DNA from 2 places in the Erwinia rhapontici genome. Region 2 is predicted to be linked to the other one. Evidence: predicted binding sites of a transcription regulator. Region 2 holds the regulator's gene; the other holds the start of a gene.
The links. Region 2 encodes LexA, which represses DNA repair genes until DNA is damaged. Its sites were predicted from a motif close to TNCTGTATGTACATACAGNA; they were not measured.
Positions count from the first base shown of each region.

Region 1 (7,673 bases), 2.5 Mb from region 2:
TACCGATCCTCAGGTTAATCAGTAGCAGATTGTCTGAATAAAAAGAGGCCACTTCGGTGGCCTTTTTTTATACGGCGTTTTCTTCTGTCGTTTATGCTGGAACACTTAATGCTTTCTGGCTGCGTGACCAGATGCGGTGCATCGCCAGTGCTGCTACAAAATCGCTCATTAATTTACCTTCCGCTTTGCTTTCCGTAATAATGCCTTCCTCCTGTTCGTCGTCAGTCAGACCAAAGTGCGCCGCAAAGCGCCGTGCATCTCCACTCAGACCGATCACTTTCAGGTGTTTATAAGCCTCCAGAAGGAAATAGCACGCATCGCCGCGCAGCAGCAGCGCATCGATATTGCCATCCGGAACGATGACAGCATCAAAAGCGAGTGAGGGCAACGCGCTAAAGGTGCCATCCACGGGAAGTGAGGAACCATCGCTGGCGGTTACCTCGCCCATGTGCGCCGCCAGCAGTTTTGCATGTACGCCATGTTGTTTAAGTGCCAGAAAAATAGCCAGCGTATCAGCAGCATCAACGCCATCGCTGACAAGCAGAGCAACCTGCCGGCCTTTGATATTGCCGCTGGGAACAGCATAAAGGCTCAGGCTGGCATCTTTTTTCAGACCATTAATGTCCTTAGGAGGGGCGGTCTGCATCTGCTCATCGGACAGCGTCACACCCAGATGTTCAGCCACACCGGTGGCGAGAGAGATATCAATATGCGTCAGCTGATCCACCACGCGTTCGCGGATAGCACTACGGCTCACCTTACTTAATTCAAAGGAGAAGGCTTCAATAATGTGCTGCTGTTCTACGGGCATCTGGCTGAGCCAGAACAGCCGTGGCTGAGAGTAATGCTCATCAAATGTGGGGCTGCGCTCACGGACTTTATGACCTTCAATGCGTTCCTGGTAGCTTTCGAATCCACCCCGCTGAGCCGCAGGAGGGGTTTCCCTCGGCCAGTTGTCATTAATCGAGTTAGGTTCGTAGTTGGCCGGGTTGGTATCGATATCCATGCGATGCATACCCTGACGCTGAAAGTTGTGATAAGGACACACCGGGCGATTGATGGGAATTTCGTGGAAGTTAGGCCCACCAAGACGACTGATTTGCGTATCGGTGTAAGAAAAAAGGCGTCCCTGAAGCAACGGGTCATTGGTGAAGTCCATGCCAGGAACGATATGGCCTGGATGGAAGGCGACCTGTTCAGTTTCGGCGAAGAAGTTATCCGGGTTACGGTTCAGTACCATCTTGCCAATCAGCTCTACGGGGACCAGTTCTTCAGGGATCAGCTTGGTGGCATCCAGCAGATCAAAATCAAACGCAAACTCATCGCTCTCTTCTACCAGCTGTACGCCCAGTTCGTACTCAGGGAAATCACCGGCCTCAATAGAGTCCCACAGATCACGACGATGGAAATCCGGATCGCGGCCGCTGAGTTTCTGGGATTCATCCCATAGCAGTGACGCTTTACCTGCCACCGGTTTCCAGTGAAAACGCACAAAGGTGGCGTGACCTGCGGCATTGATAAAGCGGAAGGTGTGAATACCAAAACCTTCCATAGTGCGATAGCTGCGCGGGATGCCACGGTCGGACATTGCCCACATAACATTGTGCAGGGTCTCGGGCTGAAGCGAGACATAATCCCAGAAACTGTCATGAGCGCTACCGCCTTGCGGCATTTCATTATGCGGTTCGGGCTTCACTGCATGGACAAAGTCAGGGAATTTGTGCGCATCCTGAATGAAGAAAACCGGGGTATTGTTACCCACTAAGTCGAAGACACCTTCATCGGTATAAAACTTGGTGGCGAAACCGCGAATATCGCGCACGGTATCGGCGGAACCCGCACCGCCCTGAACCGTTGAGAAACGGACAAAAACGGGGGTAACAGTATCAGGTGAGGTCAGAAAACTGGCTTTAGTGATATCACTCATATCACGGTAGGGCTGGAAATAACCATGTGCAGCCGAACCGCGCGCATGAACAACCCTTTCCGGAATTCGCTCATGGTCAAAATGGGTGATTTTTTCGCGCAGAATGAAGTCTTCGAGCAGGGTTGGACCTCGAGTCCCTGCGCGCAGTGAATTCTGGTCATCCGCGATCCGCGTGCCCTGATTGGTGGTCAGGGGCTGATTTTTTCCGCTCTTGCGAAAGGGGTCAAGTGCATCAACTTTAGTGTTGGCAGGTGAGGAAAGGTGGCCGCTATCCGGGCGTTCGTTTTTTTTTGACATAATACACTGCTCCAGTGACGGGCTTTCGGGTACCAGTAACTATAGAACAGTGAGCGATATACGCCTGCAAAATGGAGGGATAAGTCAAATTGATGGCAGGAAATAAAAAAGGGCCGGCAGGATACCGGCCCGTAAACGGCAATTAACGGTGAGCTAATTCGGCTTCGTTATCCGCATCGGTATTCAAAATCTTCTTATCCGTTTGCTTCAGCCACTGACTGGTCAGTGTTCCGGCAGTCATGGAGCCGTTAACGTTCAGCGCAGTACGCCCCATATCGATCAGCGGTTCGATGGAGATCAGCAAAGCGACCAGGGTGACAGGCAGGCCCATCGCCGGCAGTACGATCAGAGCAGCAAAGGTGGCACCGCCGCCAACGCCTGCCACACCCGCAGAGCTAAGGGTGACAATGCCGATCAGCGTGGCAATCCACATCGGTTCGAACGGGTTGATGCCAACGGTTGGCGCAACCATCACGGCCAGCATGGTCGGATAGAGACCGGCACAGCCGTTCTGACCGATAGTGGCACCGAATGAGGCGGCAAAGCTGGCGATGGATTCAGGAATACCCAGACGGCGGGTTTGAGCCTCAACGCTCAGCGGGATAGTGGCGGCACTGGAACGGCTGGTGAAGGCAAAGGTAATCACTGGCCACACTTTGCGGAAGAAGCGCAGTGGATTTACACCGTTAACCGACAGCAGCAGGGCGTGCACGGCGAACATAATCGCCAGGCCAAGATAGGATGCCAGCACGAAGCTACCCAGTTTAATAATGTCGCTGAGGTTGGATGTGGCGACGACTTTGGTCATCAGCGCCAGCACGCCGTACGGCGTCAGCTTCATAATCAGGCGGACCAGCTTCATCACCCACGCTTGCAGCGTATCGATGGCTTTCAGAACACGCTGACCTTTTTCGGCATCATCCTTCAGCAGTTGCAGCGCGGCAACACCGAGGAAGGCCGCGAAGATCACCACACTGATAATTGACGTCGGATTGGCACCGGTCAGATCGGCAAACGGATTCTTCGGAACAAAAGAGAGCAACAGCTGCGGCGCACTGAGGTCAGCAACTTTGCCGACGTAATTATTTTGGATCGCAGCCAGACGCGCACTTTCCTGCACACCCTGCACCAGTCCACTGGCATTCAGGCCAAACAGCCAGGTAACAAAGATCCCGACTGCCGCTGAAATCGCGGTAGTGAACAGCAGAACACCAATCGTCAGCAGGCTGATTTTACCCAGTGATGACGCGTTGTGCAGACGGGCAACTGCGCTGAGGATAGAGGCAAATACCAGCGGCATAACAATCATTTGTAACAGCTGAACATAGCCGTTACCGACGAGGTTAAACCAGCTGACCGACTCTTTAATGATCGGGCTGTTTTCGCCGTAGATCGCGTGAAGGGCCAGCCCGAACAGTACCCCGATCACCAGACCGAACAGCACTTTCTTTGACAGGCTCCAACCTGTGCGACCGGTTTTTGCTACCAGCAGCAGCAGGGCGACAAACGCCACAAGGTTAATGATTAGCGGAAAGTTCATTCCCATTTTCTCCCAATAAATACGGACTACAATGTCGCCATGCTGGTGACAATTAATTTTTGACGCGCAGAAAGTAAAAACAGTGGCGGAATGGTATCAGCTACTTATGGTGCAGCCTTATATCCAGATGGAATTATTTATAACTTTCCGGTGTTATTTGAACACTTAATCAACCCTTCGTTTATTAATTAATCGCTCAATGTGATATTGCGCGGAGCTGACCACCTGGTTTGTCCAGCTGGATGCACCAAAAGGTAGCGAGCTGGGGGGGAACCAGATGGCATAGCCGACTAAAACCAGGCACAGGGCGCGCTCCAGCTGATTGCCTTTTTGGCTGTTCAGCACGGGCAAACGAAAGCGCCAGCGACAGGGCCAGAGCAGCGGCACGCCAGCGGGTGTCAGCATGTCGGCGACGATGTGGCTCAGATAACCCAGCACCATCCCCTGAAAAGCATCCGCTGGAATCAGCCAGGCGTCCGGGAGCTTTAACTGCAACAGGGCAACGCCCCCGACGACTGCCAGCAGGCTGTGGGTGAACCCCCGGTGGCCAAACGCACGGGCGATAGGATGCGATAGCCACCTCAGGCGCTGGCCCAGAAACGACTTCGGATGGTCGATATCGGGCAACAGGCAGGTCAGCAACGTAGCGGGGATAATGTGCCACCAGTCTGCGCTGGCCAGAACGGGAGTGAGTTCGGCACGTTTCGCAAAAATTGCACTGGCGATGGCAAAAATAAGATGGCCTTCGGCCGTCATGGGAGTACCTGGCTGCATAACTGTCAATGCATCCAGTATAGGGAATATATACAGTAGAATAAATATGTGACGCTGTAACGAAAGATAAATAATTTGGCATTAATCGTGCGGTGAACAAAGCGTGAGCGGCTTTTGTTCACCGCAGCGCATTAACGTGCCAGCCAGCCACCGTCTACCGCCAGCGTATAGCCATTGACGTAGTCAGCGGCCGCAGAGGCGAGAAATACCACCGGGCCCATCATATCGTCACTTTGACCCCAGCGTCCGGCAGGGATGCGATCCAGAATTTGCTGATTCCTGTCTTCATCGTCACGTAGCTGTTCCGTGTTATTGGTGGCCATATAACCGGGGGCGATGGCATTGACGTTGATGCCATACTGCGCCCATTCATTGGCCATCAGGCGCGTGAGCCCCATCACGGCGCTTTTTGACGCCGTGTAGGACGGCACCCGGATCCCCCCCTGATAAGAGAGCATTGAAGCGATATTGATGATTTTACCCCCACGCCCCTGGCGAACAAACTGGCGGGCTACCGCCTGTGAGAGGAAAAACAATGTCTTGCTGTTAACGTTCATTACGTCATCCCAGTCACGTTCGCTGAAGTCGAGCGCGTCTGCCCGGCGAATAATCCCGGCATTGTTGACCAAAATATCTAACTGTGGGCAGGCGGTCAGCGCCTGATCCATCACGCTCTCAAGGCAATGGCTGTCGGAAAGGTCTGCCGTGATGCTGACAAACCGTCGCCCGGTGGCCATGACTTTTTGTGCAGTCTCGCTGGCAGAGGAGCGATTAACACCAATAATATCGCATCCTGCCTGGGCCAGCCCAAGCGCCATTCCCTGACCAAGACCGGTGTTACAGCCGGTAATCATGGCCACTTTGCCTTCAAGATTAAATGTGTTCAGGATCATCGTGGCTCCTTATAGATAAGTGGGCACGCGCCATGGCAGAGATGACATAACGGATATGCGCGAGCCGGTTAACGGAGCATAGGCAGAAGCGGGGATGAATTCAACAAAAATGAAACGATGTTTTATTTATTTTAACGGCAATGGGTGATAATAAAAAACCAGGCGGACGCGTTGCCGCCTGGTACTGACTCAGCGTCCGTGCAGATGCTGTGCTGTAAGCTCTTCAAGGCTGGCGAGTTTTACGTCAGCCAGTGACCAGCGCAGATCGGCGGCATGAGCGGCATCCGGGACGATGATAGAGCGCATACGTCCTGCTTTGGTGGCGATCATGCCGTTAAATGAGTCTTCCAGCGTCACGCAGTTGAGCGGATCCACGCCCAGGCGGGCGGCCGCATCCAGATAGACCTGCGGGTGGGGTTTACTGTAAGGCAGCGCCTCTGCCGAGGCCAGGACCTCAAAGTACTGGCGCAGGTTGAACATCTCCAGCACACGTTCCAGCATAAATAGCGGTGAGGCAGACGCGAGGCCGATCTTCAGTCCCTCGGACTGACAGAGCTGTAATGCCTGTTCAACGCCGGGCAGGAGCGGCCGGGTTTCTTCGACCAGACTCAGTGCCCGTGCGATGACTCGCTGGGTGACTTCGGCCTGGGAGGGGCCTTTCCACGGCAGGTTTTCATACCACATGCGTACCACCTGATCGATACGCAGACCCAGCGCATCCGGCATTTCACCGCGACGGCTGAGGTCAACATCAAGGGTGGTTAAGATATCCAGCTCGGCTTGTTGCCACAGGGGCTCGGAATCAATCAGCAGACCATCCATATCAAAAATGGCGGCGAGTACAGGGCGGTGATAAGACATGCTACGGCTCCATTTAACAGTTTATGGCAGCTTAGCACGAAGTGTTGATGAAAAAATTATCATCGCGGCAGGCTGTCTGTGTAAACCTGGCATTAACTCTGCATTTTGCAGGCACTTTTATGTCACTACAGGTAAACTGACAGGCAGACAACAGATGGACTGGAGAAAGCATGACATATCAACAGGCTGGCAGGGTTGCGATTATAAAGCGCATCGCGGGCTGGATTATTTTTATTCCCGCGTTGTTATCGACGCTGATTTCACTGCTGGGTTTTCTGGAAAAGAGTCGTGAGCAGCGCGAAGGTATCAATGCGGTGATGCAGGATTTCGCCCATGTGATGATTGATATGATCCGCTTCAATACCGGTTTTCTCTCCGGCTTCTGGGCACATTCGCCCATACCGGACTTTAATCAGGGGACGAATGTCCTGTTCTGGATAATTTATGTGCTGATTTTTGTTGGTCTGGCGTTACAGGCCTCGGGAGCACGTATGTGGCGGCAGACGCGTTTTCTGCGTGAGAGTCTGGAAGATCAGATGATCCTGGAGAAAGCGCGCGGCACAGAAGGGCAAAGCCGGGAACAGCTGGAAGCAAAAATTGTGGTGCCACGGCACACGATTTTCCTGCAAATCTTCCCGCTCTACATCCTGCCGGTGATCATCATAGTGGCCGGATATTTTGTGTTGAAACTGGCTGGCTTCATCTACTAAGCCAGCCCTCATACCCACGTTTGCGTTCTGCCATCAGGCAGGGCGCGCGTGGCGTTTTACCCGCTCATCGGTATCCAGCAATGCGCTTGTGGCCCGTTGCGCCTCTCCCAGCCAGCGTCCGCCAAAGACATTGGCGCGGTTAAGCAGGTAATAGAGCTGATAGACAGGCTGCCGTTGCAGGAAGTCGCCAGGCAGCGGCCAGACTGACTGGTAACCATCATAAACCTGCACCGGAACATCCGGGAACCAGGACAGCATCGCCAGATCGCATTCACGATCCCCCCAGTAGCAGGCGGGATCAAATATCCACGGTCCGCTGTCACTTCCGGCACAGTTGGCCGGCCACAGGTCGCCATGCAGCAGGGACGGCTGAGGGTGATGTGATTCCAGAATCGCTTGTGCACAATGGACAATCAGTTCGCTGTCACCATACTGAATGCCTTTCTCTGCGGCGAGCTGAAGCTGCCAGCCGATGCGCTGTTCGGCAAAGAATACCGACCAGCGGCGCAACCAGCTGTTCGGCTGCAGGGAGGTGGTGATGTTATTGTCGAAGTCGAGGCCAAACTGCGGTTGTTCACTCCACTGATGAAGGTGCGCCAGCTGCTGACCCAGTTGAAAAGCACCATGGGCATCAAGCGGCCTGACCGGGATGTACTCAAGCAGTAAAAAGC
Region 1 covers NZ_CP085627.1:2,187,949-2,195,621, forward strand. The annotation lists gene osmE (osmotically-inducible lipoprotein OsmE) at 1-25, shown strand, start outside; partial or broken gene katE (catalase HPII) at 92-2,173, opposite strand; gene LJN55_RS10310 (L-cystine transporter) at 2,367-3,764, opposite strand; gene LJN55_RS10315 (metal-dependent hydrolase) at 3,930-4,520, opposite strand; gene kduD (2-dehydro-3-deoxy-D-gluconate 5-dehydrogenase KduD) at 4,670-5,431, opposite strand; gene hxpB (hexitol phosphatase HxpB) at 5,621-6,292, opposite strand; gene LJN55_RS10330 (YniB family protein) at 6,463-7,002, shown strand; gene LJN55_RS10335 (fructosamine kinase family protein) at 7,036-7,673, opposite strand, start outside.
Region 1: a site for LexA is predicted at 4,539-4,558, ahead of LJN55_RS10315 (metal-dependent hydrolase). Genes of this name have one in related genera too.

Region 2 (7,673 bases):
AACCAGCCACAAAATCGTGGCTTTTTGCCGAGCTTTGATAGGTTTGCCGCCAGGGTCTGCGTTACACTGACGCATCGAAGATTTTGCGGAGAAGTGTTATGGCTGAGAACGCGCTGTCGCTATTGCGCGCGATCAACTGGCTACCAGATTCATCACCCCTGTTAACCGCCCCCCTGCTGGACTGGCTGCTGGAAGTCGATTCCATGACCCGTCGTTTTGAGCGTCACTGCCAACAGGTGACGGTTAACCTGCTGCGTGAAGGATTTGTCAGTGCCCAGGACGCAGCAGAGGATATCGCCCTGCTGCCAACAGAACCACGTTACTGGTTGCGGGAAATCGAACTGTGCGGTGACGGGGTTCCCTGGCTGGTGGCGCGCACGCTGGTCCCGGAGTCGACCCTGAACGGCCCGGAGCAGAAGCTGCAACAGCTGGGCACCGTCCCTCTGGGTCGTTACCTGTTTGCCACGTCTACCTTAACGCGTGATTTTATTGATGTCGGCCACAGTGCTGAACTGTGGGGGCGGCGTTCACGCCTGCGTTTATCGGGCAAGCCGCTATTATTGACCGAACTGTTTTTACCCGCTTCCCCGCTCTATGCCAGCGTGGCGGCAGAAGGGGGACAGTAGCGTGGAGAGAAGTCTGCAAATGAGTAAGCTTTCGGCCTATAGCCGTCTGATGCGTATTGATAAACCGATTGGTTCGTTGCTGCTGCTGTGGCCAACGCTTTGGGCGCTCTGGCTGGCTGGCATGAGCATCCCGCCGCTCAACGTGCTGCTGGTCTTTGTGCTGGGCGTATTTTTTATGCGTGCAGCAGGTTGTGTGGTCAATGATTTTGCTGACCGCAAAATCGATGGTTTTGTGAAGCGTACCCGGGAGCGCCCGCTCCCCAGCGGTGCGGTGACCACGCTAGAGGCAAAACTGCTGTTCGCCGGGCTGGTACTGGTTTCCTTTGGGCTGGTGCTGACCATGAATAACATGACCATCTGGCTGTCGCTTGGTGGGTTGGGGTTGGCCTGGCTCTATCCGTTTATGAAACGTTACACGCATCTGCCGCAGGTGGTGCTCGGGGCGGCGTTTGGCTGGGCTATTCCGATGGGCTGGGCGGCGGTAAGTGAAACGGTCCCCTTAACCTGCTGGCTGCTGTTCCTGGCGAATATTTGCTGGACGGTGGCGTACGACACGCTTTATGCGATGGTTGATCGTGATGATGATTTGAAAATCGGCGTGAAATCCACCGCCATTCTGTTTGGACGTTTCGATAAGCTGATTGTGGGGCTGTTACAGCTGGCAACGCTTGGCCTGATGACGCTGGTGGGCTGGCAACTGCATCTCAGCGGCGTATTCTATTGGGCGGTGCTGGTGGCGGGTGTGTTTTTTGTCCATCAGCAGAAGCTGATTGCCGGACGTCAGCGCGATCGCTGTTTCCAGGCCTTCCTGAATAATAACTGGGTAGGGTTGGTGCTGTTCGTTGGCGTGGTACTGGGGATCGGATAAAACGCGTAGGGGCCGATCATCTGTTTCGATCGGCCCACCACACTGACATCAATCGTGCTCTACGGCACTCTCAATGGTCATTCTCACATCCTGAGTTATCAGCTCTGCCAGCAGTTGATAAACCTGCTGTGTCTGCTCAACCTGAGCATCACCGGAATCGCTGATATAGCCTTCATCACGCAGCGTTAACACCAGCGATGTAAACACCGCTTTGTCGAAGAACTCCGGCGCGTTAATACCATGCAGCACGGACAGACGCTGTGCCATGGTACGGCTCTCTTTTTCCAGCGTGCCACGGTTAATTGCGGGTTTCGCGCTGAGGATAGAGAAGGTAATCGAGTAACGTTGCAGGGTTTCGCGCACGCCGGCAGCCAGCAGTTGCAGGGTGCGGAAACGACCGGCACTCAGACGCAGACTACTCTCTTCAGCAATCAACAGCCCCTGACGGGCCATTTCAGCCACCAGTGAGTCGAGTACCTGGCCCAGTTCATCGGTGCTCCAGCGCAGGAAAAGCTCACTCTTCAGCATTGGGTAGATCACCGTGACCTGGCGCAGAAGCTCGGCGCGGGTGATTTCACGGTGCTGCATCAGAATGGCGGCAATCAGCGACGGCATCACCAGCATGTGATGAATGTTGTTGCGATAGTAGGTCATCAGCACGGCCTGCTCACGCGGCAGTACCACGATCTCGCCGATGCTATCCTGCTCCAGCTCGAATTTGTTCATGCTCAGCGCATGTTCCAGCAGTGCCTCTGGCGTCATATCCGGCACGGTGGAATCAGGCGAGTACGGCACATTGCGCAGCAGTTGCACATAACAGTCGAGCTGTTCGGTCAGCTGCTCGCGGGTCATCGAACGCTGGCGTGATGCCAGCAGCGCAGTCACACACAGGTTCATGGCATTGGCTGCCCCTGCATTGTTAATCCGCACCATGACTTTCTGCGCGATGTCGTTCACGGCCGGGGTTAACCAGGCTGGACGCTGGGCTTCAATAGGATCGATAGCCTCACGCCACTCTGGTACCTGCTGATTCAGATACGCGACCAGCGGCAGCGGCTCACCAAAGTTCACATAGCCCTGACCGAGATTACGCAGCTTACGCAGCCCGCGCACCATCGACATAAAGCCTTCTTTCTCTTTGGTCGCACCGCGCAGCTCTTTGGCGTAAGTTCCCACTTCCATCACGTGTTCGTAACCGATGTAAATCGGTACCAGCGTAATAGGGCGGTTACCTCCACGCAGCATCGCCTGAATCGTCATCGACAGGGTGCCGGTTTTCGGATCCAGCAGGCGGCCTGTACGTGAACGGCCGCCTTCCACGAAGTATTCGACGGAATAGCCACGGGTGAACAGCTCACCAAGGTATTCACGGAACACCGTGGAGTAGAGCTTATTGCCCTTGAAGGTACGACGAATAAAGAAAGCGCCCAGGCGACGGAAAATCGGGCCCGCTGGCCAGAAGTTCAGGTTGATCCCGGCTGCAATATGCGGCGGCACCAGACCCTGGTGATACAGCACATAGGAGAGCAGCAGGTAGTCCATATGGCTGCGATGGCAGGGCACGTAGACAATTTCATGTCCGTCCTGTGCCAGCTGGCGCACGCGCTCACCGCCGTTAACGTTAATCCCCTGATACAGCTTGCTCCAGGTCCAACCCATGATACGGTCGGTCAGACGAATCGCTTCGTAAGAGAAGTCAGCTGCGATCTCTTCCATCAGCTCAACGGCATTCTGCTGGGCTTTTTCATGGGAGATTTTTTTGCTGCGTGCTTCGTCTTCAACCGCTTTAGCGATCGCTTTAGACTGCAACAGCTTGTTGAACAAGTCCTGGCGCACAGGCAGACGCGGCCCCACAGCCGCTAAACGCTGGCGGGCAAAGTGCATACGCGCCACACGGGCCAGCTTCTGCGCGATGATTTTATCTGTACCGTGCTCGGTGGCCATATGGCGCAGCGATACCATCGGTGAGAAGCGCACAAAACTGTCACGTCCCAGCCAGATGACGGCAAAGAATTTCTGGATACCATTCAACATGCGCAGATGCGGCTGTTCGTCACCCTGTACCTCACGGCCCGGCGCACGACCAAACATCACTGATACCGGCACCATTTGCACATCCAGATCGGGATGATTGCGGTGCAGATCGAGATAATCGTGGAACAGCTTGACCGACTCAAGATTCGGAACAAAGTACGGGAACAAGCGCGGGCCATCATGAATAAACACATGGCGTGGCAATACCGTACCGTCGATCTCCAGAAGTTCCAGAGGATCGGGCAGGTCTTGTTTGCGACACTGCTCACGCAGTGCAAGGAGATCGGCCTTTGAATCATAAGGCAGCACATACATAATAGGGCGCGACGTATCAAGCCCGAGTTCGGCAACCGGCTCAGCCGGAATTGCTTTACTTTTTACCAGTAGTTTTACTGGAAGATTCAATAAGTTATAATATAATTTACGCCAACCTGACATAGACAACATGAAGCCTCTTGTTAGCAAAGCGCCGCAAGCATACCAGAAAGCGCCAACAGAATCTGTGGTGTTAAAAAACCTGTAGTTCCACTCATTGACGTTAAACTTCTCAAAGGGTTCCCTGATTATGGCAAATAATGTCACCGGACTGACGCGAATCATAAAAGCAGCCGGGTATTCGTGGAAAGGCATCCGCAGCGCGTGGCAGCATGAAGCCGCTTTTCGTCAGGAAGCCGTCGCGGCGATCATTGCGATTATCATTGCCTGCTGGCTGGACGTAGATGCCATTACCCGTGTGCTGCTGATTGGCTCGGTCATGCTGGTCATCATTGTCGAAATACTCAACAGTGCCATCGAAGCGGTCGTCGACCGTATCGGCAGTGAAATACACCCCCTTGCAGGCCGGGCCAAAGATATGGGTTCTGCGGCCGTGCTGTTGACTATCTTGCTGGCAATTTTTGTTTGGATCATGCTGTTAGTGCCACATTTGCGATGAGTTTTCCAAAAATCGCCACAAACTGCATTTCGCCCAACTTTAGGTTTTCAATGTCTAAATACCTGTATATACTCACAGTCGACTGTATAAACAACCAGGGGGCGGAATGAAAGCACTAACGGCGAGGCAGCAGCAGGTTTATGACCTGATTCGCGACCACATTAATCAAACTGGTATGCCGCCGACGCGCGCAGAGATCGCTGCGCAACTTGGTTTCCGTTCCCCGAATGCGGCTGAAGAACACCTGAAGGCCTTAGCCCGTAAAGGCGTGATTGAGATCGTTTCTGGTGCTTCCCGCGGTATTCGCCTGATGATGGAAGAAGAAGACGGTCTTCCACTGATTGGCCGGGTTGCCGCCGGTGAGCCACTGTTGGCAGAGCAGCACATTGAAGGGCACTACAAAGTTGACCCTGACCTGTTCAAGCCTGGCGCTGATTTTCTGTTGCGCGTCAGTGGGATGTCGATGAAAGACATCGGTATTATGGACGGCGATCTGTTAGCGGTACATAAAACTGAAGATGTGCGTAATGGGCAGGTTGTGGTTGCGCGCATTGATGACGAAGTGACAGTGAAACGCCTGAAAAGGCAGGGTAATACGGTGCAACTTTTACCAGAAAACCCGGACTTCAAACCTATCATTGTCGACCTGCGTCAGCAAACGCTGACTATTGAAGGTCTTGCTGTCGGCGTTATTCGCAACGGCAACTGGCTGTAATCGTTACTCCCCGCTAAATCCTGCGCGCTGCTTCTGTGGCGCGTATTATCATCTGTAATCGCTTTAGCTCTGATGGGTTCTGATGAAACTGCTCACCTCTGCGGATAAAAGCCTCTGGCGGCTGGCGCTGCCGATGATCCTTTCTAATATTACCGTGCCACTGCTTGGTCTGGTCGATACCGCCGTGATCGGCCATCTTGATAGCCCGACGTATCTTGGTGGGGTGGCGATCGGCACGACCGTAACCAGCTTCCTGTTTATGCTGCTACTGTTTCTACGCATGAGCACCACCGGGCTGACTGCCCAGGCATTTGGAGCCAGTGATAAATCCGCACTGGCACGTGCATTGATGCAGCCGCTGCTGCTCGCTCTGCTGGCCGGCCTGCTGTTTATCCTGCTAAAAACACCCATCACTCACTTTGCTCTGGGCCTGACCGGTGGCAGCGAAGACGTTCTGCACCAGGCGGCACTGTTTATGCAGGTGCGCTGGCTCAGTGCTCCCGCAACGTTGGCCAATCTCGTGCTGCTTGGCTGGCTCCTTGGGGTGCAGTATGCGCGTGCCCCTGTGATCCTGCTGGTGGTGGGTAATCTGGTCAATATCCTGCTGGATCTGTGGTTTGTTATTGGCCTGAAGTGGGGTGTACAGGGCGCGGCAGCGGCTACCGCAATAGCTGAATATGTCAGTTTTATTGTTGGTCTGCTGCTGGTATGGCGGGTGATGAAACTGCGTGGTCTGTCAGTAAGGTTGATGCTGAGTGCCTGGCGCGGTGATGTGGGGCGCCTGCTGCGCTTAAATCGCGACATCATGCTGCGTTCTCTGTTGTTGCAAATCTGCTTTGCGTCGCTGACTATCTTTGGTGCCCGTCTGGGGAATGATGTGGTGGCGGTCAACGCGGTATTGCTGATGTTCCTCACCTTTACCGCCTATGCACTGGATGGCTTCGCCTATGCGGTTGAGGCCTGTTCTGGAGAAGCCTATGGCGCGCGCGACAGTAAGCAGTTACTCAGCGTCTGGCATGCTGCCTGTCGGCAGTCGTTACTAGTCGCAGCAGGGTTTTCTCTATTTTATGCCCTGTTTGGTGAGCAAATTATCGCGCTGCTGACGTCTCTGGAACCGCTTCGCCAGCTTGCCGATCGGTATTTATGGTGGCAGGTGCTGATGCCATTAGCGGGTGTGGGCTGTTATTTGCTGGATGGGATGTTTATCGGTGCCACCCGCGCCAGTGAGATGCGCAACAGTATGGCCGTCGCAGCACTGGGCTTTGGTTTGGCGCTGTTTAGCGTGCCGTGGCTGGGTAATCATGGTCTGTGGCTGGCAGTCACGTTGTTCCTGCTGCTGCGCGGTGTCTCCCTGTGGGTCATCTGGCGTCGTCACTGGCGTAAGGGAACCTGGTTCGCGCAGTGACACATTTGGTTACGTAACGCGCCGCTTCGCTAGTTCACTGAATTCTAGGTGTTTTTAGTGATTTCTACCGCTTTTGCCAGCGGGTTAACGGCCAGTGCGTGGTTTCTCTACTACAATTATCTTTGTCTCAGGCAAATAACCAGATGATTGTCTGGTTTAACAGTTGGTTTTTGAGGCATTAAAGCTGTTTTAACCCAAGGTAGAGGAATCACATTATGAATAAAGACGAAGCCGGCGGTAACTGGAAACAGTTTAAAGGTAAAGTGAAAGAACAATGGGGTAAGCTGACCGATGATGACTTGACGGTCGTTGAAGGTAAACGCGATCAGTTGGTGGGTAAAATTCAGGAACGCTACGGCTATCAGAAAGATCAGGCCGAAAAAGAGCTGAGTGATTGGGAAACCCGTAACAACCACCGCTGGTAAAAACAGCGGACCCTTTCAGGACGATGCTCCTACCCAGGCACAAGGACAGTGCCACTCACCTCTTTCTCCTCCCTCACAAAATTTGACTAACGCCCGCGTTTTTTACTCTGCACACTATGATCGTGCTGGCACGCATCCTGATGTGTGCAGGCTTCAATCTCCCCGCATTTTTCACAGAAACCATGCGCCTCAATCACGCTATGTCCCAGGGTAAAACCGGACTTCAGGGCCAGCGATTTCAAAATATCTTCCACGCCATTAGCATGCTGCTCGGCCACTGAACCGCAGCGGTCACAAATCAGCATGGCTGAGGTGTGTGACGGTTCTTCAAAGTGATGACAAACCACATAGCTGTTGGTGGACTCCACGCGATGGATAAAGCCCTGCTCCAGCAGGAAGTCCAGCGCACGGTAGATGGTAGGAGGCTTTGCCTGAGGTTCAGAGGCACGCAGTAAGTCCAGCAGATCGTAGGCGCTGATGGCCCCATTCTGCTCACTCATCAAACGCAGAACTTCAAGACGCTGCGGCGTGAGTCGCACGCTGCGTTGCTGACAGATAACTTCCGCCTGCGACAGGATTTTTTCAGCACTGGTCATATTCATTGTTCCCCCTCAGGCCATATCAGGATGTTATTTTATCACGTCTGCAACAAAACGCCGAGTTCAC
Region 2 covers NZ_CP085627.1:4,665,659-4,673,331, reverse strand. The annotation lists gene ubiC (chorismate lyase) at 99-626, shown strand; gene ubiA (4-hydroxybenzoate octaprenyltransferase) at 646-1,494, shown strand; gene plsB (glycerol-3-phosphate 1-O-acyltransferase PlsB) at 1,543-3,966, opposite strand; gene LJN55_RS21530 (diacylglycerol kinase) at 4,094-4,462, shown strand; gene lexA (transcriptional repressor LexA) at 4,569-5,177, shown strand; gene dinF (MATE family efflux transporter DinF) at 5,260-6,582, shown strand; gene LJN55_RS21515 (CsbD family protein) at 6,798-7,007, shown strand; gene zur (zinc uptake transcriptional repressor Zur) at 7,094-7,603, opposite strand.